Regions from separate parts of the Pseudoalteromonas sp. NZS37 genome, predicted to be linked through region 2. Evidence: predicted binding sites of a transcription regulator. Region 2 holds the regulator's gene; the other holds the start of a gene.
What was found. Region 2 encodes NrdR, which represses ribonucleotide reductase genes. Its sites were predicted from a motif close to AAACACNANATNTNGTGTTT; they were not measured.

Region 1: nrdA (class 1a ribonucleoside-diphosphate reductase subunit alpha) is a predicted target of NrdR. The motif match lies at 5,901-5,920, and genes of this name have one in related genera.

Annotation. Positions count from the first base shown of each region.
Region 1 covers NZ_JADYXL010000005.1:399,611-411,765, forward strand. The annotation lists gene pbpC (penicillin-binding protein 1C) at 1-1,951, shown strand, start outside; gene yfaE (class I ribonucleotide reductase maintenance protein YfaE) at 2,031-2,303, opposite strand; gene nrdB (class Ia ribonucleoside-diphosphate reductase subunit beta) at 2,303-3,433, opposite strand; gene nrdA (class 1a ribonucleoside-diphosphate reductase subunit alpha) at 3,499-5,781, opposite strand; gene I6F47_RS12290 (HAD family hydrolase) at 6,190-6,870, opposite strand; gene ubiG (bifunctional 2-polyprenyl-6-hydroxyphenol methylase/3-demethylubiquinol 3-O-methyltransferase UbiG) at 6,870-7,580, opposite strand; gene gyrA (DNA topoisomerase (ATP-hydrolyzing) subunit A) at 7,757-10,456, shown strand; gene serC (3-phosphoserine/phosphohydroxythreonine transaminase) at 10,778-11,860, shown strand; gene aroA (3-phosphoshikimate 1-carboxyvinyltransferase) at 11,860-12,155, shown strand, end outside.
Region 2 covers NZ_JADYXL010000004.1:451,906-464,060, forward strand. The annotation lists gene rdgC (recombination-associated protein RdgC) at 1-284, opposite strand, end outside; gene I6F47_RS10375 (sensor histidine kinase) at 700-2,469, opposite strand; gene I6F47_RS10380 (response regulator) at 2,836-3,204, shown strand; gene thrA (bifunctional aspartate kinase/homoserine dehydrogenase I) at 3,433-5,850, shown strand; gene thrB (homoserine kinase) at 5,860-6,795, shown strand; gene thrC (threonine synthase) at 6,807-8,090, shown strand; gene glyA (serine hydroxymethyltransferase) at 8,360-9,616, shown strand; gene nrdR (transcriptional regulator NrdR) at 9,985-10,434, shown strand; gene ribD (bifunctional diaminohydroxyphosphoribosylaminopyrimidine deaminase/5-amino-6-(5-phosphoribosylamino)uracil reductase RibD) at 10,601-11,725, shown strand; gene I6F47_RS10415 (riboflavin synthase) at 11,753-12,155, shown strand, end outside.

The DNA.
Region 1 (12,155 bases), on a different contig from region 2:
TCGAGCGTTACAAATTGAGAGACACTACAGTAAAAACCAAATACTCGAGGCGTATTTTAACTTAGCGCCTTATGGATCAAATATTGAAGGTGTTGGTGCAGCCAGTTTAATTTATTTTAAGAAACCAGCTATTGATCTTAATTTACCTGAGTCATTATTACTTAGCTTAATCCCGCAAAACCCAACCAAACGAAATCCCATTAAAAAATCGGCTAAACTGGTATTGCTAGAAACAAGAAAAAAACTGTTTACTCGTTGGCTTGAAACCCACCCAGACGATAAACACTGGCTAGCAGCTATGCAATTACCGATAAAGGTATATGCCTCTTCAGACTTGCCTTTTGAAGCTCCACATTTTATTGATAATTTACAAAGCGAGTACCCGCACCTAAAGCCTGGAGAATATAAAACGTCGATAGACCTTAATTTACAAAACTTACTTCAGCGCCATGCAAGAAATTACATTAATCGCAGGCATAGAGACGGGCTTAGTAATACGTCTGCTATTTTACTAAATTATAAAACTATGGAAGTAGTTGCTGAATTAGGCTCTGTGGATTTTTTTAATAATGACATTAGCGGTCAAGTAAATGGTGTAAGAGCTAAACGTTCACCAGGTTCAACCCTTAAACCATTTATTTATGCGCTTGCTATAGACGAAGGGTTAATTCATCCATTAACGCTTGTAAAAGATGCCCCCAAACGCTTTGGAGGATATACACCAGAGAATTACGATCAGCAGTTTTTAGGGCCTATATCGGCTACTGAATCGCTAGTGCTGAGCCGTAATGTGCCTGCTGTTAATTTGATGTATCGCTTACAAAAAGTTGGGCTATACGATTTACTCGTTGCAGCCGATATTAAAAAGCTTCAGCCCAAAGAGTTTTATGGTTTAGCGCTTGCGCTGGGCGGCAGTGAAGTAACGATGCTAGAGCTCGTTAAGTTATACGCCATGTTAGCTAATTTAGGGGTGTATAAGGATGAAGTTATATTAAAAAAAGACGCCACTGTTATTAACGAAAACAACCCAAATAATCAAAACAATCATATCAAGCAACTCATCAGCCCAGAGGCAGCCTACCTGACTTTACAAATGCTAAGTGAAAATAGTGCAGTTGATGAAATCTCATTTCAAAAAGAAAGAAGACAATCATACCCTGTATATTGGAAAACAGGTACTTCATTTGCTTTTCGCGATGCATGGTCAGTAGGTATTGTTGGTCCGTATGTTTTAGCTACATGGGTGGGTAATTTCTCAGGAGAAGGGCACCCATCTTTTATTGGGCGACAAGCAGCCGCGCCTGTATTTTTTGAAATAATACGTTCATTAGATAGTTACGGCTTAATCAAAGGCAATATAAAACCAGGTGGTTTAAATATTACAGAAGTAGATATTTGTTCAACAACAGGTGATTTACCTAATGTGCATTGCCCTAAAACAGAAAAAGGGCTTTTTATTCCAGGTAAGTCGCCAATTAAAGTGTCCGATGTACATCGTGAAATTTATATTGATAAAGTATCGGGATTACGTGCTTGTCAGTATGTTGAATCTACAACTACAAAGGCAGTTTATGAATTTTGGCCATCTGACTTAGTCAGATTATTTAAACAAGCAGGCATTGTTAAACGCCAGCCTCCACCTTATTTAGATTCATGCTTAATTAATGACACGAGTACACGAGGCTCAGCACCGAGTATTACATCCCCGAGTAATTTAATTAGCTACACGATAAGAGCCAGTAAATTGAAGCAAGAAGGCCTGCCTTTTAGCGCAATCACAGATACAGATTCACGTATTTTATATTGGTTTGTAGATAACAGCTTTGTTGGTAAAGTAGAGCGAGATACGCCTTTTTTCTGGCACCCGCAAGTAGGCGAATTTGACGTAAGAGTGGTTGATAATTTAGGGCGTAGCGCATCAGTTTCAATGCGTGTAAAGCTCGTTCAGTGATACGTAAATAAGCTAAAGAGCTAGTCATCGGGTATTAAGCAATTAGATTGGCGTTTATAAACTGTATTTAGCGTTTAGACTACTTTAAATTAATACTTACATTGCCATTGGGTTTACAGCAGCACAGGAGTATTTCGCCTTCGCGCACAAACGCAAGTGGCTCTTCGTTATATTCAACACTACCTGACACTAACGTTGCTCTACAAGCGCCGCAGTAACCTTCACGGCATTGGAATGCGACGTCTATTTTCATGGACTCTAAGCACTGTAAAAGAGAAGGGCAGCCAGCGGTAAATTCTATACACTGGCTGTTTTCTGCAAGCGTTATGCTTGCAGTAGACTTGTCACTCATTATAAATCAAAATCACCAAATTCTGATGCATCAACTTGAGAGTCTATTTGACCAACAAGGTATGAGCTAATTTCTGCTTCTTGAGGCGCTACTTGCACGTTATCAGACACTAACCACGAGTTTATCCATGGGATAGGGTTACTGTTGTTTTCAAACTGTGCTGGCAAGCCAATGGCAGTCATACGTGCATTAGTAATGTATTCAACGTACTGACATAAAATATGCTTATTTAAGCCAATCATTGAACCATCTTTAAATAAATACTCAGCCCACTCTTTTTCTTGCTCTGCAGCATCAACAAACATTTTAATCGCTTCGTCGCGGCACTGGGCTGCAACAATCGCCATTTCTGGGTCGTCTTTACCGTCTTGCATAATGTTTAAAATATGCTGAGTACCCGAAAGGTGAAGTGCTTCATCGCGCGCAATAAGTTTGATGATTTTAGCGTTACCTTCCATCAATTCACGCTCAGCAAACGCAAACGAACATGCAAAGCTTACGTAAAAGCGAATCGCTTCAAGAATATTTACCGACATCATAGCCAGATAAAGTTTCTTTTTAAGCTCAAACAAATTCACGATAACAGTTTTACCGTTAATCTCGTGTTTGCCTTCACCATATAAATTGTAAAGCGATACAGAGTTGATTAAGTCGTCGTAGTATTTAGTTACGGCATCGGCACGTTCGCTAATTTTATCGTTGCTAACAATATCATCAAAAATAAGTTCAGGCGCTTGTGTTACGTTACGGATAATATGCGTGTATGAGCGGCTGTGAATCGTCTCACTAAATGCCCACGTTTCTATCCATGTTTCAAGCTCTGGTAGCGATACAATAGGGAGTAGGGCAACGTTTGGCGAGCGACCTTGCACACTATCAAGCAAAGTTTGGTATTTTAGGTTACTTAAAAATATATGCTTTTCGTGATCGGGTAACGCTTGAAAGTCTAAACGGTCTTTACTTACATCTACTTCCTCAGGACGCCAAAAGAAAGACAGTTGCTTCTCGATTAATTTTTCAAAAATAGGGTATTTTTGTTGGTCGTAACGAGATACGTTTACAGTTTGGCCAAAAAACATTGGCTCTTGCATTTGGTTATTGTGGTTTCGGCTAAAAGTAGTATAAGACATGTTTATCACTCAAAAAACTATCAGAAAAAGCGGGCTAAATGCCCGCTTAAAATAAAAATCAGCAGTTATATTTTACACGCGCCGCCTTCACAATCATCATCTTCCACTTCTGGAGTATCTTCTTGCATATCTGAGGCACCATCACGAGTATTGTGGTAGTACAAGGTTTTAACACCTAGTTTGTACGCGCTTAGTAAGTCTTTTAATAAGACTTGCATAGGTACTTTACCGCCTTCGAACTTATTTGGATCATAATTTGTATTTGCAGAAATTGTTTGGTCTACAAATTTTTGCATTATACCAACAAGCTGCAAGTAACCATCGTTTGATGGAATGTCCCACAGTAGCTCGTATTGATCTTTTAAACGCTCATACTCAGGAACAACTTGCTTTAAAATACCGTCTTTACTTGCTTTAACGCTAATATGTCCACGTGGTGGCTCAATACCATTTGTTGCATTAGAGATTTGCGACGATGTTTCTGATGGCATTAACGCACTTAGTGTTGAGTTACGCATACCGTGCTCTTTAATATTTGCACGTAGTGTATCCCAATCAAGATGAAGTGGCTCATCACAAATTTTATCTAAATCACGTTTGTACGTATCTGTTGGCATAATGCCTTGTGAATACGTTGTTTCGTTAAACTTAGGACAGGCGCCACGCTCTTTAGCAAGCTCGTTTGATGCTTTCATCAAGTAGTATTGAATAGCTTCAAAAGTTTTATGTGTTAATGCATTTGCGCTGCCATCTGAATAACGCTTACCGTTTTTAGCTAGGTAGTATGCGTAGTTAATCACGCCTATACCAAGTGTACGACGACCCATAGTTGCATTTTTAGCAGCCGGTACTGGGTAGTCTTGGAAATCAAGTAAGTTATCAAGGGCGCGTACTGCAAGTTCAGCTAGCTCTTCAAGCTCATCAAGTGATTCTATTGCACCTAAGTTAAACGCAGACAGTGTACAAAGGGCAATTTCGCCTTCTTCGTCATTTACGTTATTAAGTGGCTTAGTTGGCAATGCAATTTCTAAACATAAGTTAGATTGGCGAATAGGCGCAACTTTAGCAATGAACGGGCTGTGTGTATTACAGTGATCCACATTTTGTAAATAAATACGACCTGTACTTGCACGCTCTTGCGCAAACATAGAGAAAAGCTCAATCGCTTTAATGCGTTTTTTACGAATAGACTCATCTTGTTCGTATTTTACGTAAAGCGCGTCAAACTCAGCTTGATCTTCAAAAAATGCATCGTAAAGGCCAGGCACATCTGATGGGCTAAATAACGTAATGTAGTCGTCTTTAATTAAACGAGAGTACATTAGTTTATTAAACTGTACGCCGTAATCTAGGTGACGAACACGGTTGTCGTCTACACCACGGTTATTTTTAAGCACAAGTAGGTTCTCTACCTCTAAATGCCAAAGCGGGTAAAACAATGTTGCAGCGCCGCCACGTACACCACCTTGCGAACAACTTTTAACAGCTGTTTGAAAGTGCTTATAAAAAGGAATACAACCTGTGTGGTACGCTTCGCCGTTACGAATATGGCTACCTAGCGCACGAATTCGACCAGCATTAATACCAATACCTGCGCGTTGTGAAACGTATTTAACAATAGCTGACGACGTTGCATTGATTGAATCAAGGCTATCGCCACATTCAATTAATACACACGAGCTAAACTGGCGAGTAGGTGTACGTACACCCGACATAATTGGCGTTGGTAGAGATATTTTAAATAACGATACTGCGTCGTAAAAGCGCTTAATGTAAGAAACGCGTGTTTCACGTGGGTAGTCAGAGAATAAGCTCGCTGCTACTAAAATATATAAAAACTGTGCACTTTCGTAGATTTCACCCGATACACGGTTTTGAACGAGATACTTACCTTCAAGCTGTTTTACAGCCGCGTAGCTAAAGTTAAGATCGCGAGAATGATCAAGATATGCATCAAGCTCGTCTAATTCTTGCTCTGTGTAATCTACTAATAAGTGAGCATCGTAGCGTTTATCGCCAACCATTTTTGTTACGTGGTCAAATAAACGTGGTGGCTCAAATTGACCGTACGCTTTTTTACGTAAATGGAATACAGCTAAACGTGCAGCTAAGTATTGATAATCAGGCGATTCTTTTGAAATCTGATCCGCTGCTGCTTTAATGATGGTTTCGTGAATGTCTTTAGTACGAATACCGTCGTAAAACTGAATGTGCGATTTTAATTCAACTTGCGAAACCGAAACGTTGCTTAAACCTTCGGCGGCCCATTCAATGACGCGATGGATCTTATCCAGATCAAGAGGCTCTTTGCGCCCGTCACGTTTGCTTACAGATAACTGTTGGTTCATTTGCCTGTATTCCTTGGGAATTATGTATTTTGACCAATGCTTTATGCCTCGCCGAAGCAAGGTACATACTCATTTATTATAGGTTTCACCGTATTGGCGAATTTAATTGAATAACATTTGGCCACAATATCTGGTGTTGTTCAATTTAGAGATCACAAGATAGTGTGGTCTGAGTTGTTTTGCAAGGGACATAATTGCCCCTGTTTGTGGATAACTTTGGGATAACGCATTTGTGTTAGTAGACACTCACCTTCGAACAATCATTTAAGTTGAAATATGCAAAAATCAACTAATGATCTGCTAAATTTACTCATTTTAAAAATAAATTTTGACTGCTTTTTTTATCAGCAAGCTTTGTGTGAAAACTAACACAATCACAATATATAGTGTTTAATAATTAACATAGCACTATATATGGTTAAAACCATCAATTGGGCTTTGCCAGTTAAAATCAGCATTCCAGCTGTTGGCTTCATCAATACTTGGAATGTAACCCCAAAGTGCCGTTGCGGTATGCATACCTGCCGCTTTGCCTGCTTGTATGTCACGCTGTGCATCACCAATGTATAAACAACGGCTTGGTTCTACCTGCATAAGCTTTGCACAATGTAGCAGTGGTAAAGGTGATGGCTTAGCTTCAGCTAATGTGTCGCCACTTATTACTACACTGGCATTTTTTAATGCGGGAATAGCTGCCACTAAAGGATCGGTTAAAAACCCTGGTTTATTAGTCATGATCCCCCATTTGATCTTTTTCTGATCAAGGGCGATAAGTAACGATTCAACTCCGCTGAAGCAACGTGTGTGATTTGCTATGTTTGTGGCGTACTCGTCAACTAATTGCTTTATAAGCTCGCTTTGGGGTTGTTTAGCCCATAATTCTTTAAAACCAGCCTCTAATAATGCACCTGCGCCGTTAGATGCGGCAGGACGGTATATATCACTACTAACAGGTTCTATTTTATTGCTAATAAGGACTGTGTTTAAAGCGGCACCTAAATCATCAGCGGTGTCGAGTAGGGTGCCGTCTAAATCAAATAAAAATGCATCGTACTCAATAAGGGGTAGGGGGGCTTGAGAGTTAGCCATTAAGCTAACTTCTCAAAATAAAGTATGTAATTTACGCTAACGTCACTATTGAGCGTATATTGCTTTGATAGTGGGTTATAAGAAAGCCCTGTACTTGCACGAACTTTTAAACCGGCTTGCTCTGCCCATGCAATAAGCTGTGCAGGCTTTATAAACTTTTTATGGTCGTGTGTACCTTCAGGCACCATTTTTAAGAGTTTTTCAGCGCCAACAATAGCGTATAAATATGCTTTAGGTGTTTTGTTCAGGGTTGAAAAAAACACGTCCGCGCCTGGTTTGGCAAGTGCGGCTACGGCATGAATGATAGATGCTGGGTCGGGAACGTGTTCAAGCATTTCCATACACGTTATTACATCAAAGCGCTCAGGGTACTGTGTTGCAAACTCTTCTGCAGGCACTTTTATATAATCTACATTTACGCCAGTTTCTAAACTGTGCAACTTAGCAACGGTTAGAGGCTCTTGGCCCATATCGATGCCAGTTACTTTTGCACCCATACGCGCCATGCTTTGGCTTAAAATACCGCCGCCACAGCCAACGTCGAGTGTTTCTTTATCGAATAAGCCTTGCGTTTTGTTTGCTATAAAGTCTAAACGTAACGGGTTAATTTCGTGAAGAGGTTTGAATTCTCCGTCTAGGTCCCACCAACGCTCAGCGATGGCTTCAAATTTTGCTATTTCTGCGTGATCTACATTTTGATGTTCGGTCATAAAATACTTCCTCGTCAATCTGAGGCCATTATATAGGGCTAAATTGATAAATCGCAAAGTTTTGCGCCTGTAAATTAAAATTAATTGTGATAGCATGGCTGTTAGAAATAATAACAATACTCTTAATACCCAATACCGGGTTGTTGAGAGCTGATACTGAAGGAATGTGATATCAAATGACTGATCTCGCCAATGAAATTCTGCCAGTCAATATTGAAGACGAGTTAAAAAACTCCTACTTAGATTACGCAATGAGCGTAATAGTAGGACGTGCATTACCAGACGTACGTGACGGCTTAAAACCTGTTCATCGCCGCGTTTTGTTTGCAATGAACGAGCTTAGTAATGACTGGAACAAGCCTTACAAAAAATCGGCCCGTGTGGTCGGTGACGTAATCGGTAAATACCATCCACACGGCGACAGTGCAGTTTATGACACGATAGTTCGTATGGCTCAGCCATTCTCACTACGTTATATGCTTGTAGATGGCCAAGGTAACTTCGGTTCGGTTGATGGTGATTCAGCAGCGGCAATGCGTTATACAGAAGTACGTATGGCAAAAATGTCGCATGAGTTATTAGCCGATCTTGAAAAAGAAACGGTTGATTTCGTTCCTAACTACGACGGCACTGAGTTCATCCCTGACGTGTTACCTACGAAAGTCCCTAATTTATTAGTGAATGGTTCGTCGGGTATTGCAGTAGGTATGGCTACAAATATACCACCACATAACTTAACTGAAGTTGTGAACGGTTGTTTGGCACTTATTCAAAATCCTGATTTAACTATTTTAGAGTTAATGGATTATATTCCTGGTCCTGATTTCCCAACGGCTGCAATTATCAACGGTAAAAAAGGCATTGAACAAGCCTATTTAACTGGCCGTGGTAAAGTGTACATGCGTGCACGCGCCGACGTCGAAACCGATGAAAAAACAGGCCGTGAAACAATCATCGTTCACGAAATTCCTTATCAAGTTAATAAAGCCCGTTTAATTGAAAAAATTGCTGAGCTTGTTAAAGATAAGAAAATTGAAGGTATTAGTGCACTACGTGATGAATCAGATAAAGACGGTATGCGTATCGTTATTGAGATTAAACGTGGTGACGTAGGCGAAGTTATTTTAAACAACTTGTATTCACAAACTCAGTTACAAACTGTGTTTGGTATGAATATGGTTGCATTAATTAATAACCAACCTAAGTGTTTTAATCTAAAAGAAATGCTTGAAGAGTTTATTATTCACCGCCGTGAAGTAGTAACTCGTCGTACCGTGTTTGATTTACGCAAAGCGCGTGACCGTGCTCATACGCTTGAAGGTTTAGCAATTGCGCTTGCAAACATTGACCCAATTATCGAGCTTATTCGTAAATCCCCTACACCTGCTGAAGCTAAAGTTGCTTTAACTGCACGTCCGTGGGAATTAGGTCATGTACAAGGTATGCTTGAAAAAGCAGGCGAAGATAATGTAGCCCGTCCAGATTGGCTTGCTGATGATTTAGGTATTCGCGACGGTCAATACTATATTTCTGAGCAACAAGCTCAAGCAATTCTAGATTTGCGTTTACACAAGTTGACTGGTCTTGAACACGAAAAAATCTTAACTGAATATCAAGCGTTATTAGAGTTAATTGCTGAGCTACTTTATATTTTGGCAACACCTGAGCGTTTAATGGAAGTTATTCGTGACGAACTAGTTGAAATTAAAGCGCAGTATGGCGACGAACGTCGTACTGAGATTAATGCAGCGGCTCACGATATCAGCCTTGAAGACTTAATTACTGAAGAAAACGTTGTTGTAACGCTTTCTCACGAAGGGTATGTGAAGTATCAGGCATTGTCTGATTACGAAGCACAACGTCGTGGTGGTAAAGGTAAGTCAGCAACGAAGATGAAAGATGAAGATTTCATTGAACGTCTGTTAGTTGCAAATACACACGATACTATTTTATGTTTCTCTACGGCCGGTCGTTTATATTGGCTTAAAGTGTATCAGTTACCACTAGCAAGTCGTGCAGCGCGCGGTAAGCCAATTGTTAACTTGTTACCACTTGAAGCTGATGAACGTATAACTGCTATATTGCCAGTACGCGAGTACGCAGAAGATAAATATATCTTTATGGCAACTGCATTCGGTACAGTTAAGAAAACACCATTAACGGCTTACAGTCGTCAACGTGCAAGCGGTATTATTGCTGTTAACTTAAATGATGGCGATAGCTTGATTGGTGTTGATATTACCGATGGTAGCAACGAAATTATGTTGTTCACTGATGCAGGTAAAGTTGTACGCTTCAAAGAAGCTGAAGAAACAACAGTTGTTGATGAAAACGGCAACCCAGTATTAGACGAAGAAGGTAACCCTGAGATTCGCTTCAAAGGTGTTCGCCCAATGGGTCGTACTGCTACAGGTGTTCGTGGTATTAAAATGCCAGACGAGCAACGCGTAGTATCGTTAATTGTACCAAAAACTGACGGTGCCATTCTAACGGTAACTGAAAATGGTTACGGTAAGCGTACACAACTTGAAGATTACCCATCTAAGAGCCGCGCAACACAAGGTGTTGTATCAATTAAGGTGAGTGAACGTAACGGTGCTGTTGTTGGTGCTGTGCAAGTTGATGACAACGATGAAATAATGATTATTTCGAATCGTGGTACCTTAGTACGAACTCGCGTTAATGAAGTTTCAACGGTTGGACGTAACACACAAGGTGTTATTTTGATCAGAACTATTGACGGAGAGCAAGTAGTTGGTTTACAACGTATAGAAGAGATTGAAGTTACAGAAAGTGACTTAATTGATATTGAAGACGTTGAAACAGTAGATACGGTTATTGATGAAGTAGCGGATGATAATCCTCCTTCAGAATAATTGATATTGAAAAAGCGGCCTTGGCCGCTTTTTTTAATGTTGTTGAAAAAAATTAATAGGGTGTGAAATTATACTCATACCAATTCGCTTAATTAAGAGATCTATTTTGAGGGTGGAAAAACGTGTTGATAGCTAGGCAAAAAATTCGCTATTTAGTTGTTCTAAATGAGAATTTTTTAACGCAAGTAGCGACACGTTTAGCCCCGCAAAATGATTAAGTATTATTGCGGATTGGTATTATTCATTAAATTTTAAAGGTTTAGCGGATTGGTATTAAATGTTCATGCTTAATAGTTAAATTACTGGAATGAGGCAAAGGTAATGAGTAAATATAATTTTTGTGCGGGGCCAGCTATGCTTCCGCAAGCGGTTATGAAAAAAGCGCAAAAAGAGTTTCTAGATTGGCAAGACCTAGGTGTGTCTGTGATGGAGATTAGCCATCGTAGTAAAGAGTTTTTAGCGCTTACAGCTAAATGTGAAGCTAGCCTTCGTCGCCTAATGAATATTAGTGATGAATTTGAAGTGCTGTTTATGCATGGTGGTGGTCGTGGCCAGTTTAGTGCTGTGCCATTAAACTTACACCAAGAAGGCAAAACAGCGTTTTATTGTGAGAATGGCGTTTGGTCGAAAAGCGCCAGAGATGAAGCGAATAAGTTTACTCAAACGTCTTTTACGGATGTCCGTAATGATGCTGATGGTGAGTTTTCAATTAAAGACGTTGCTGACTGGGAATTACCAGAAGACGCTGCGTACATCCACTATTGCCCTAATGAAACTGTCGATGGCTTAGAGATTTTTGATGTACCAAGCCACCCAACAGCTCCGATTATTGCTGATATGTCTTCAACTATTTTATCGCGTGAGATAGACGTTAATAAATTTGATTTGATTTACGCTGGTGCGCAAAAAAATATCGGTCCATCGGGCATATCAATTGTTATTGTTCGTAAAACATTACTTGAGCGCGAAGGTTTGCCAAAGCCCGGTATTTTAGATTACGCACTTGAAGCAAAGCAGGGCAGTATGTTTAATACCCCACCTACCTTTGCTTGGTATTTAGCGGCTGAAGTATTTGAATGGCTTGAAAGCAATGGTGGGGTAAAAGCCATGGAAGCACAAAATATTGCTAAAGCAAATTTACTGTATGATTTTATCGATAACTCAGATTTTTATTCAAATATAGTCGCTAAACATTGCCGCTCACGCATGAATGTTCCATTTTGGTTAAACGATGAAAGCTTAAATAGCAAATTTGTTGCTCAATCAAACGAGGCCGGTTTACTTGCACTTGAAGGTCACAGAATTGTGGGCGGTATGCGCGCAAGTATTTATAACGCTATGCCTCTTGAAGGTGTTCAAGCACTTGTAGATTTTATGGCTGCATTTGCAAAGGAGCACAGCTAATGGAGCAGCTCCGTTTAGAACCTATTTCTAAAGTAAATGGCACGGTAACCCTACCAGGTTCAAAGAGTCTATCGAACAGAATTTTATTATTAGCAGCACTGGCAAACGGTACCACCGTTGTAGAAAACTTACTTGATAGTGACGATATACGCCATATGCTGGGTGCTTTAAAGTTATTAGGTGTAAATGTAACTTTAAATGATGAACACACTGTAGCGACCGTAGAGGGAGTTGGTGGTGTGTTTAATACACCTACTGAGCCCTTGTTTTTAGGTAATGCAGGTACTGCTTACAG
Region 2 (12,155 bases):
TTTTCTTCAGCTTCTATCAGATCAACTTTCTCAGCAACTAGTTCATTAATAACAGAAGCAGGGAGTACTTTTTCTTCGCGTTTAGCGCAAACTAGAATACTTTTTTGAGAAAAATGTGATAGCGTATCGCCATGTTTTCCAAACGCTTTTGTCCAACCAAATGTTGCAAGCTCTTGACCAGTACATGGGCGAAATAAATCTTGCTCTAATGCTTTATCAAAGTCTTCTTGAGTATATGAAACGTCTTGCTTAAAGCGGTAACAAATAAGGTTACTAAACCACATAGGGGAATTGATCCATTTGAAAAATTTGTACAATCATAGCAATAAAAACAGCATCTCGAAATGACTGATTTGTTACTAGGGCGTGTTGAACTTTATGGATTGAAATTTGTTCAATCCAAGGAAGATTAAATCGCGGCGCGAGATTTGTAACCTAGTGGGCTAAGTAAAAACCGAGCAAAGCTTCCGCGTCCTGCTCACGCCCCTTACCTACATCCATGTAGGCAACAAAGAGTTAATCGTCCCTAGAAAGAACCCAAAGGGCAGCGCATGTTTGGTATTTATGCTGCGTTGTCGCCTATTTATGGGGAATAACCACACTACATAGGCTCTGTCTTGCCTAAAAATCAAACATGTTGCTGTAAATTCAACCACCAAAGAACAACACGCCCTAATAATTTAATGCATATACTTTTATTTATTCATATTTATCAAAAATAGGCAGTGGCTTAGCCATGTTCTTCGGAAATTGAATATAGTAACGCAGACCTTTGCCCGGTTCACTCGTTGCATCAATAGAGCCACTAAGGGTTTGCTTGACCAAATTAAGCATTATATGGGTGCCTAATCCGCTACCGCCTTCATCGCGTTTGGTAGTAAAAAATGGGTCAAATAATTTTTTTAATTGCTCGTTAGTAACACCGTTACCGTCATCTTTGTAATCAATAGTTAAGTTGGTGTCATCAGCGCTTATTTTAATATCCATTACACCGTTGCTTTTACCTTCAAAGCCATGAATAAGTGAGTTCATAATTAGGTTAGTAAAAATTTGGCTTATAGCCCCAGCAGGTAGATTTAAAACTAAATCATCAGGACATTCTAATTTTATAGTATGGGATGTCTTTTTTAGTTTTGGGTGCAGTGAGCGTATTACTTCGTTAGTGTAATCTTTAAAGTTAATGGTTCTTACTGCTTCACTGGCTTGATCGACCGCTATTTGTTTAAAGCTAGCTATAAGCTCCGAAGCTCTATCTAAGTTAGTGGTTAGTAAGCTTGTGCTTTGTTTTGCTTCGTTAATGAATTCTTCTAGCGCTTTTGGCGAAAGTGTTTTTTCGGTATAGGCATTTTCGAGTTTATTTAAGCGTTCTTGTAAAAATGATATTGCCGTTACACCTATCCCAATAGGGGTGTTTATATCGTGTGTAATACCTGCTACAAGTCCGCCTAGCGCAGCCATTTTTTCTGTGCCTAGTAAACGTTCCTGTGCAAGGCTTAACTCTTCTATATAGCGCTGAGATTCAGTTTGCTTTGTAATTAACTCTAGCTCTGTGCTGCGGCGTAAGTCTACTTCTTCGGTGAGGACAATTTTTTGCTTTTCGAGTTCGTATTTTTGCTGCTGTAAATCCATCATTGCTTGGCTTAAGTTGGATGTTTTACGGGCTACGTCTTGTTCAAGTTGTATGTTGTGTTGATCAAGCTTTTCGTTACTTATAATGAGTTCTTTTTGGGTGTGTTCAAGCTCTTTTCTATACTGAACCACTTTATCTATTAGTTTGTTAAATGACTGCTCCATCACTTTTAGTTCATTATGTTCTTCTGTTTCTATTTCTATATGTTGACCTTCTAGCTCGTCTAGTTCTAAATTTTCTAGTTGCTCAGTGAGTTCTGCTAAAGGGTCTGTAAGAAGTTTTCTAAATGCCATTAAAAATAAGATGATCAAAAAGGTGGTTTTAATCATCGCATTACCAATCAAAAAGTAGATTGATACCATAATGCGGCTAAAAACAACTTCTCGACTTGAAAATAAGGTAACGTCACCAACTTGAGTAGCACGACCTGAAAATTCAAAAATAAGTGGAAAGGTATAACCAAATAAACCCGATTTTGCGTCTTCTAAAATAACCTCTTCTTGTACTAACTGTTGGTTATATAGCTTGTGTATATCAAGAGAGCGCCCTAGCTGTGAAATAATTTCGCCGCTGTCGTCTCGAACAATAATCCCTTCAATCATGGGGATGGCGAGTAAACCTTCTGCTGTTGTAATTGTTTGCTTGGTATTAAGCTCCCAAATTGCACGTGTTAAGCTGCGACTAAAGGTTTTTTGTAAGGTACTAAGTTCATCGCGAATATAGTCTTTAGTATTGACGTATTCAGCAAGCACTTGTCCACAGGTCACTACAAAGGTAAGCAAAAAATAGACGGATAAAACGCTAGTCAGTAGCTTCTTAGAAAGACTTTTTTGTAACATGAGTGACTTGTTCATCCTTTATTATTTTTGTAACGTTACGATAGTAATTTAAAAGTTAGTCAATAAACCTCTAAAAATAAATAAAAAAGTTAAAATTTAATAAGATAAATCCAAAAAGTGAGCGTGTAGTATCAAAGTATTTAAACCAAGGTATAAATTAATAAATTCGTTATCTGTTATGTATTGTAGGCTTAATTAGTATTTGCTTTGGTTAATTATATCTTAAACGGATTTATTCTATATTTATCATTGTATTAAATTATTAATGCGCTGAGTGCTTTGAGGCGTGTTAAAGTGTCTAAAATGCAATGGAAGGCATTAGTTTAATAACCTTTTAATAACTTTGATGGTTGTGTAGTAGTAAACATGATGAAATTTTCGATATTAGTCTGTGACGATTCTGCAGTTGCCCGTAAACAAGTCGTGCGGTGTTTAAATGAATGTATAGACGCTCAAATACAACAAGCTACAAATGGAGCGCACGCTCTAGAACTTTTACGAGCACAAAGTTTTGATTTATTGTGCTTAGATCTCACCATGCCCGAAGTTGATGGTATACAAGTACTCGAGACTATAAAAACAGAAAAAATAGAGTGCTTTGTTTTAGTTATTTCTGCCGATATACAAGAAAAAATGAAGCAACGAGTCGCACAACTTGGCGCAATAGACTTTATCGATAAACCTATCAATAAATCTAACTTAAACGAAATATTGCATAAATTTGGCATTCATTAGGTTTTTTCATGTTAAAAAAGGCTGTTTTATCTTTTAATTTAGGGTTGACAGCATAGCCTTTGTTAAGGCAGTCTTAACATATGAAAACAATTAATCGCGTACTGACCATTATTATTACAACCATCATTCTTACTGGATAGTGGCATAGGTCGGTGCAACAAATTTAAAGGCCTGTGTTCACTTAGAACACAGGCCTTTTTTCGTTTTATGGGATGAGGAACATAAACAATGCGAGTTTTAAAATTTGGTGGGTCTTCGCTTGCCGACTATGCATGCTTACAACAGGTAGCTCAGCTAGTTAAAGCACAATTAAAAGATGAAATGCTTTTGGTACTTTCTGCTCCAGGTGGAATGACCGATTCGCTAGTTGCACTTGCAAGTGCAGCAGAACAAGGCTCTGACTTTTCGCAGCAATGGCAAGCATTAGTTAGCCGCTGTGAAGGTTTGAAAGCTGACGTTGAAAAAAGTGGTGTAGTAGTTACAAGTTGGCCAAACTTAAGGGAACTTAAAAATAAACTAGATGGCGTATCACTTATACAATGTTGCCCCGATCAAGTTCGCGCATTTGTAATTAGCTTTGGAGAGCGCGTTAGTGTTTCTTTAATGCAGGCTTTATTGAATTCGCACGATGCAAGATACTTAGAAGCAACAAGCTGTATCGCTTCAACTGGCGGTTATATCGACGCCGAGGCTGATTTAGTAACAAGTAAAGCGCGCTTTCAAGCTGTGCTTAAAGAAAGTCCTGCAACTATCTATATCATGCCTGGTTTTACAGCGAGTAATGACAAAGGTGAGCTTACAACGCTTGGCCGTAATGGCTCAGATTACTCAGCAGCCATTGCTGCGGCTTGTTTAGAAGCTGAGATTTGCCAAATTTGGACTGACGTTGATGGTGTATACAGTGCTGATCCTCGTTATATTAAAAAAGCGACTAAAGTAGATTTTTTATCTTATAAAGAAGCGATGGAGCTTTCTTATTTTGGTGCAAAAGTACTTCACCCTAAAACAATTTTACCGTGTGCTAAAGCAGGCGTGCCGTGCGAAATTAAAAATACGCATAACCCAGACGCACAAGGCTCATTAATTGGTAACGATTATTCATCAGATGAGCCAGTAAAAGCGCTTTCGAGCCTACAAGACCTTGCAATGCTAACTGTCTCAGGGCCAGGCATGAAAGGCAAAGTAGGTATGGCGTCTAAGGTATTTAACGCGCTTGCTCACGATAACGTATCAATTGTATTGATCACGCAGTCATCATGCGAATTCAGCATTAGCTTTTGTGTACACGAAACAGACCTAGCACTTGCACTTGATGCGCTACAAACTGCATTTGAACTTGAATTACAAGCAGGGCTTATTGAGCCTGTACAAGTGCAGCGCAATTTAGCCATTGTTACTTTAGTGGGCGATAACATGCGCGCGCACCGTGGCTTAGCGGCTAAGTTTTTTGCATCGCTTGCACAAGCGCAAGTAAATATAGTGGCAATTGCACAGGATTCTACAGAAAGTGCTATTTCAGCAGTAATTGATGGCGAACTTTGTAACGACGCCGTAAAAATATGCCATGAAAACTTTTTCACGCATGTGCCGTCAATTGATGTGTTTTTACTAGGTTGTGGCTTAGTAGGGCAAGAGCTTATTAATCAGCTTGAACGTCAACAAGCGTGGCTTGAAAAGCGTAATATTAAACTCAACTTGTATGGTGTTGCTAACTCTCGTCAATTACACCTTGATAGTGAAGGTATAGCTTTTGGTGATTGGCAGCAAAAATTGGCCTCATCCGAGCAGGCGTTTGATTTAAAACTAGTAGAGCAGTTTGTTAAGCAAAATCATTTAGTAAACCCTGTGCTTGTTGATTGTACGTCGTCGGATGCACTTGCTGCGCAGTATGTAGACTTTTTAAATGCAGGTTTTCATGTGGTTGCTGCCAATAAAAAAGCAACAACAAGCTCATACACGTATTACCAAGATTTAATTGCAGCAACACAAAAAAATAATCGTAAATTTTTATACGAAACAAACGTTGGTGCAGGCTTACCAGTAATCGACAACTTACAGTCATTATTTGGTGCCGGTGATGAGTTATTAGAGTTTAGCGGTATTTTATCAGGTTCACTTTCGTATATGTTTGGCGCACTTCAAGATGGTTTATCACTTTCTGAGGCAACTATTAAAGCCAAAGAAAGTGGCTTTACTGAGCCAGATCCTCGTGATGATTTATCGGGTACCGATGTCGCACGTAAGTTATTGATCATCGCTCGCGAAGCCGGTATGAAATTAGAGCTAAGCGATATTGAAGTTGAGTCAGTATTACCACCAGGTTTTGCACAAGGTGATAGCGTTGATGAGTTTATGGCAAAACTACCAAGCTTAGATGCTGATTTTAACGACCGTATCAAAAGCGCTGCGAGCGAGGGTAGGGTACTTCGCTATGTAGGCACAATTAAAGAAGGCCACTGTAAAGTAGGTATTGAAGCGGTAGATGCAAAGCATGCGCTTAGTGTCATTCGTGATGGTGAAAACGCACTGGCTATTTTAAGCCAATACTACCAGCCACGTCCGTTTGTAATTCGTGGTTATGGCGCCGGCTCGGAAGTAACAGCCGCGGGTGTATTTGCTGATATTTTAAAAACGTTGTCGCGCTAGGAGCTCGTTATGATTGAAGTATATGCTCCGGCGTCTATTGGTAATTTTGCAGTGGGCTTTGATGCCCTTGGCGCAGCGCTTGCGCCAATTGATGGCAGTTTGTTAGGTGATGTAGCCGTTGTAAGCGCCGCACCAAGCGATGAGTTTATTTGCACTGGCGAATACGCTCATAAGTTACCCAGTGATGCTAATGAAAATTTAGCGTACCAGTGTTTAGTGCATTTTAGAGCGCATGTTGCGCCTACTATGCCAAGCGTAAAGCTCGAGCTTAAAAAGAACTTACCAATTGGCTCAGGGCTTGGCTCTAGTGCATGTTCGGTCGTGGCTACCTTTGCTGCCCTTGATAAGTTTGCAAAAACTAATTTAAGTCAGGTTGAGCTTATTGAGCTTATGGCTGACTTTGAGGCTGTGGTAAGCGGTGGTCGCCATTACGACAACATTACGCCATGTTATTTAGGTGGTTTGCAATTAACCGGTGATTTAATCCCTGATAAATCGATTGCACTGCCTGTTGATAAAAGTTGGTACTACGTTGCTGCGTTTCCTGGTTTTTCACTCAACACTGCAAAAGCGCGCTCGGTTTTACCAAAAGAGTTGAGCATGCATGCAAGTGTTGAATTTGCTCAGCGTTTGTCGGCATTTAGTAGCTTACTGTTAACTAGCCGTTTTGACGATGCGCTAAGCATAATGAAAGATGAAATAGCAGAACCTTACCGCGCACCGCTCATTAAAGGCTTTAGTGAAGCCAAAGCAAGCTTGCCAGCACTGGGCGCTGAAATAGTCAGTATTTCGGGCGCAGGGCCCACCTTGTTTAGCGTATGTAAAACACTTGAAGCTGCACAGCAATGCGCGCAGTGGTTAGAAACCAATTACATTAACGAGCAAGGCTTTTGCCACATTTGTAAATTAGATAACGACGGCACGCGTCAATTAACAGTTTTATAGGATAGTTAGTCATGCAATTACATAATTTAAAAGATAGCTCACAAAAAGTGTCGTTCGTTGAAGCCGTAAAAACAGGTTTGGGTCGTAACCAAGGTGTATTTTTCCCAGAATCACTGGCCCCATTGTCTGATGTTGATGCATTGCTTGATATGGACTTTGTTACGCGCAGCGGCAAAATATTATCGCACCTAATTGGTGATGAGCTACCAAGCGATACTGTGGCACAAATGGTTAAAAATGCATTTAACTTTCCAGTTAAGCTGGTGGAAGTTGAAGAGAACACATACTGTTTAGAGCTGTTTCATGGTCCTACACTTGCGTTTAAAGACTTTGGTGGTCGCTTTATGGCAGAGTGTTTAACGCAGTTTAATAAAGACGAGAAAGTAACTATTTTAACAGCAACATCGGGCGATACCGGTGCAGCTGTAGCGCATGCTTTTTACAATAAACCAAATATCGATGTTGTTATTTTATACCCTAAAGGCAAAATTTCACTTGCTCAGCAAAAGCTATTTACTACGCTAGGTAACAATATTCATTGTTATGCAGTTGAGGGCAGCTTTGATGATTGCCAAGAGCTAGTTAAAAATGCCTTTTTAGATGAAGAAGTTAAATCAACACTTGGGCTTAACTCAGCTAATTCAATTAATATTAGCCGTTTAGTTGCTCAGGTTTGTTACTACTTTGAAGCCATTGCACAGCTACCAAAAGAAAAGCGCGCAACAGCGCATATATCAGTGCCAAGTGGTAATTTTGGTAATGTGTGCGCCGCAATGATTGGTGCGGTTATTGGTTTACCTGTTGGCAAATTAAGTGCAACAACAAACCAAAACGATACTGTGCCGCGCTTTATGCTTGATAAAAACTGGACGCCAAAAGCAACGCTTGAGTCGCTTTCAAATGCGATGGATGTAAGTAAGCCAAACAATTGGCCGCGTGTACAAACAATGTTAGATAATAACTGGTTTAGCTACGATAATTTTTATTCAACTAGCGTAAACGAGCAAGACACGCAAGCCGTGATGAAAAAAATTCAACAAACTGGCTATGTTGCGGAGCCTCATACTGCTATTGCTTACCAAGGTCTTGTTGAAAATCGTGCACCTGGTGCAGCGGGTATCTTTTTAGCGACAGCTCATCCTGCTAAGTTTAAAGAAAGCGTAGAGGGTATTCTAAATATTGAATTAGGTATGCCAAAACCACTTGCTGATGCACTAGCAAAACCATGCCTAGCAAGCGATATGAACGCCGATTACGACGAGTTACGTACCGAAATGCTCGCTAAATTAGGCTAAGTTAAATTAAAAGGAAAAGCGGCTTGAGCCGCTTTTTTTATAACTTTATACGGATGAATACACTTAGTTATATTTACTAATTAAATGTAGTAAATATAATTCATTTAAAATTATTATGGCTTTATAAAAAAATATCATCTTAAAAGAGCTGTGAAATAGTTTCAATCCCTGTTTAAATATCCTCAACTTAAGAGCGTAGGCAAAGAGTCGTTTAAAGCGTACAATAAAGCCTCTAAAAAACACCATACACGTTGCCCTAGGAGACCCCAATGTTAGAACGTAGCATGAATATTTCGGATTTTGATCCAGAGTTATTTGACGCGATAACCAAAGAAACTGCTCGCCAAGAAGAGCATATCGAACTAATCGCTTCAGAAAACTACTGTAGCCCACGCGTACTAGAAGCGCAGGGTTCACAGCTTACAAACAAATACGCAGAAGGTTACCCAGGCAAACGTTATTATGGCGGTTGTGAGCATGTAGATGTTGTTGAGCAATTAGCAATTGACCGTGCTAACGAATTATTTGGTTCTGACTACGCTAACGTGCAGCCACATGCTGGTTCGCAAGCTAATGCTGCTGTTTTTCTAGCATTATTAGACGCTGGCGATACTGTATTAGGTATGAGCTTAGCTCATGGTGGTCACTTAACTCACGGTTCTCACGTAAGCTTCTCTGGTAAGCTTTACAATGCAATCCAATACGGACTAGATGAAGCAACGGGCGAAATTGATTACGCACAAGTTGAAGCACTAGCACTTGAGCACAAGCCAAAAATGATTATTGGTGGTTTCTCAGCGTACTCTGGTATTGTTGATTGGGCTAAATTCCGTGAAATTGCTGACAAAATCGGTGCTTATCTGTTTGTTGATATGGCTCACGTTGCGGGTTTAATTGCGGCAGGCGTTTACCCAAGCCCTGTTCCTCATGCACACGTTGTAACTACAACTACGCATAAAACACTTGCAGGCCCTCGTGGTGGTTTGATTATTTCTGCATGTGGCGACGAAGCAATCTACAAAAAGCTTAACAGCGCTGTTTTCCCTGGTGGCCAAGGCGGTCCTTTATGTCATGTTATTGCAGCAAAAGCAGTGGCATTTAAAGAAGCACTTCAACCAGAGTTTAAAGTATACCAAACACAAGTTGTTAAAAACGCAAAGGCAATGGTTGCTGTAATGCAAGAGCGCGGCTACAAAATCGTATCTGACAAAACTGAAAACCACTTATTTTTACTTGATTTAATCGATAAAGATATCACTGGTAAAGATGCAGACGCAGCCCTAGGCAACGCTAACATCACAGTTAATAAAAACTCAGTACCGAACGATCCACGCTCACCATTTGTAACATCTGGTTTGCGTATTGGTTCTCCTGCAATTACTCGCCGTGGTTTTACTGAAGTAGAATCAAAAGAGCTTGCTGGCTGGATTTGTGACGTACTAGATAACATCACTGATGAATCTGTACAGGCGCAAGTTAAAGAAAAAGTAAAAGCAATTTGTGCAAAATTACCTGTTTACGCTTAATTGCATAAGCGGCAGTAATTTAGAGCACATAAGCTAGGGGCCTGTTTATCTTTCGAGGTTTAATTTGCAGTAGTATGTTTGGCTTTTAAGCAAGGCAGAGTCTATGTAGTGTGGTTACTCCACACAAATAGGCGATAACGCAGCATAAATGCCAAACATGCACTGCCCTCGGGTTCGTTCTAGGGGCGATTTACTCTTTGTTGCTCGATTTTTACTTAGCCCACTAGGTTACAAATCTCGAGCCGCGATTAAATCACCCCTAGATAGAACAAATTTAATCCTGAAAGGTCAACAGGCCCTATTTTTTTGCTAAGATAAAAGACCGCTATTTAGCGGTCTTTTTTGTTTTAAAACGGAAGTACCGAGCTATGCATTGTCCATTTTGTACCGCAAAAGATACTAAAGTTATTGACTCACGCCTTGTTGGCGGAGGCCATCAAGTTCGCAGGCGTCGTGAGTGTAACGACTGCCACGAGCGCTTTACTACATTTGAAGGCGCTGAACTGGTTATGCCTCGTGTTATTAAACAAGACGGCAGCCGCGAACCATTTAACGAAGATAAATTATTAAATGGCTTAAATCGCGCACTCGAAAAACGCCCAGTGAGCACAGAGCAAGTAGACGAAGTGGTGAATATAATAAAATCGCAACTACGCGCAACGGGTGAGCGAGAAATTTCAAGCCATTTGGTGGGTGAATGCATTATGGAAGCCCTCAAAAAGCTCGATAAAGTAGCGTACGTAAGATTTGCCTCTGTTTATCGCTCGTTTGAAGATATACGCGAATTTGGCGAAGAAATTGCCCGCTTAGGGGAGTAATACCAATTTTATTAAAAACATGATCATTCTATCGCATTAAATAGCGCACTCACTGCGTTAAAAATTATTCATATAGAACAACTATATGTCATAATTTTCGCCTTGTTATTGCGCTATTTTCTTAGCGCTATAATAGACCACTTATTTAACGCAATTGGTATAATAAATGCTTAACCAAGTTCCTTTTACCGAACATGACGAAATGTATATGGCACGCGCCATAGAGCTTGCCAAAAAAGGTCGGTTTACTACCACGCCTAACCCTAATGTTGGCTGTGTATTAGTTAAAAATAATCAAATAATTGGTGAGGGTTTTCATCAATTAGCAGGTCAAGGCCATGCTGAAGTAAATGCACTGGCAATAGCTGGTAGTAGTGCACAAGGTGCAACGGCTTATGTAACGCTTGAACCGTGTAGTCATTATGGGCGTACGCCACCGTGTGCTGAAGGCTTAAAAAAGGCGGGCGTTGTAAAAGTAATTGCCGCTATGGTTGATACAAACCCACAAGTTGCAGGCAAAGGCCTTAAAATACTGAGCGATGCCGGTATTGAAGTTGCTTATGGATTACTTGAATCACAAGCTCGCGCACTTAACGTTGGCTTTTTTAAGCGAATGGAACAAGGCTTACCTTATGTGACCTGTAAAATGGCAGCAAGCATAGATGGTAAAACAGCGCTTAAAAATGGGCAAAGTAAGTGGATCACAAGTCCCGCTGCTCGCCAAGACGTACAATTATACCGAGCGCAAAGCTGCGCTATTTTAACCGGTGCCGATACCGTGTTAGTAGACGATGCTAAACTTGATGTGCGACTAAGCGAGTTGCCTTGCACGCTACCTACCGATTTACCGCTTCGCCAGCCCGTGCGTGTTATAATTGACTCACAGAATCGTTTAACGCCCAACCTTGCTTTATTTAAAATCCAAAGTGATGTAATAATATTTACGACTAAGGTTGATAAATCACTGCAATGGCCGCATTTTGTAAAGCATATTGAAGTAAGTGAAAGTAACGGCAAAGTTGATTTACAGGCTGTTTTAGAAAAGCTTGGGCAACTGCATTTTAATAATGTTTGGCTTGAGAGCGGAGCAACACTTGCTGGTAAAATGACAGAGCTTGATTTAGTTGACGAGTTTGTTTTTTATTTGGCGCCTAAATTAATGGGCCATGATGCAAAAAGTTTAGTTAATTTTCCTGAATTGACGAGTATGCAAAACACCGTTGATTTAACATTTAATGAATGTGCGCGCATTGGTGACGATTTACGTATCACCGCGTTAAAAACTCATTAAAATCACTTAATAAAAAAGAGTAGCGCTATGTTTACTGGGATAATAGAAGCCACAGGCAAAATTGCTTTATTACAAAAAAAACAAGGCGACTTAGCCATTCGTATCCAAAGTGCTGACCTTGATATGGAAGACGTAAAGCTAGGCGACAGCATTGCAACCAATGGCGTTTGCTTAACCGTAGTTGATAAACATATTGACGGTTTTAGTGCTGATTTATCTAACGAGACGATTGGTTTAACCGGTTTTGCTCACTATGCTTTAGGGCAAACGGTGAATCTTGAAAAAGCCATGCAACCGGTTTCGCGTTTAGGCGGTCATTTAGTATCTGGCCATGTTGATGGCATAGCAACTATTACAAGCATTACAGCAAACGCTCGAGCAACAGAATATTGGCTTACAACCGAAGAAAATTTAATGAAATACATCCCGT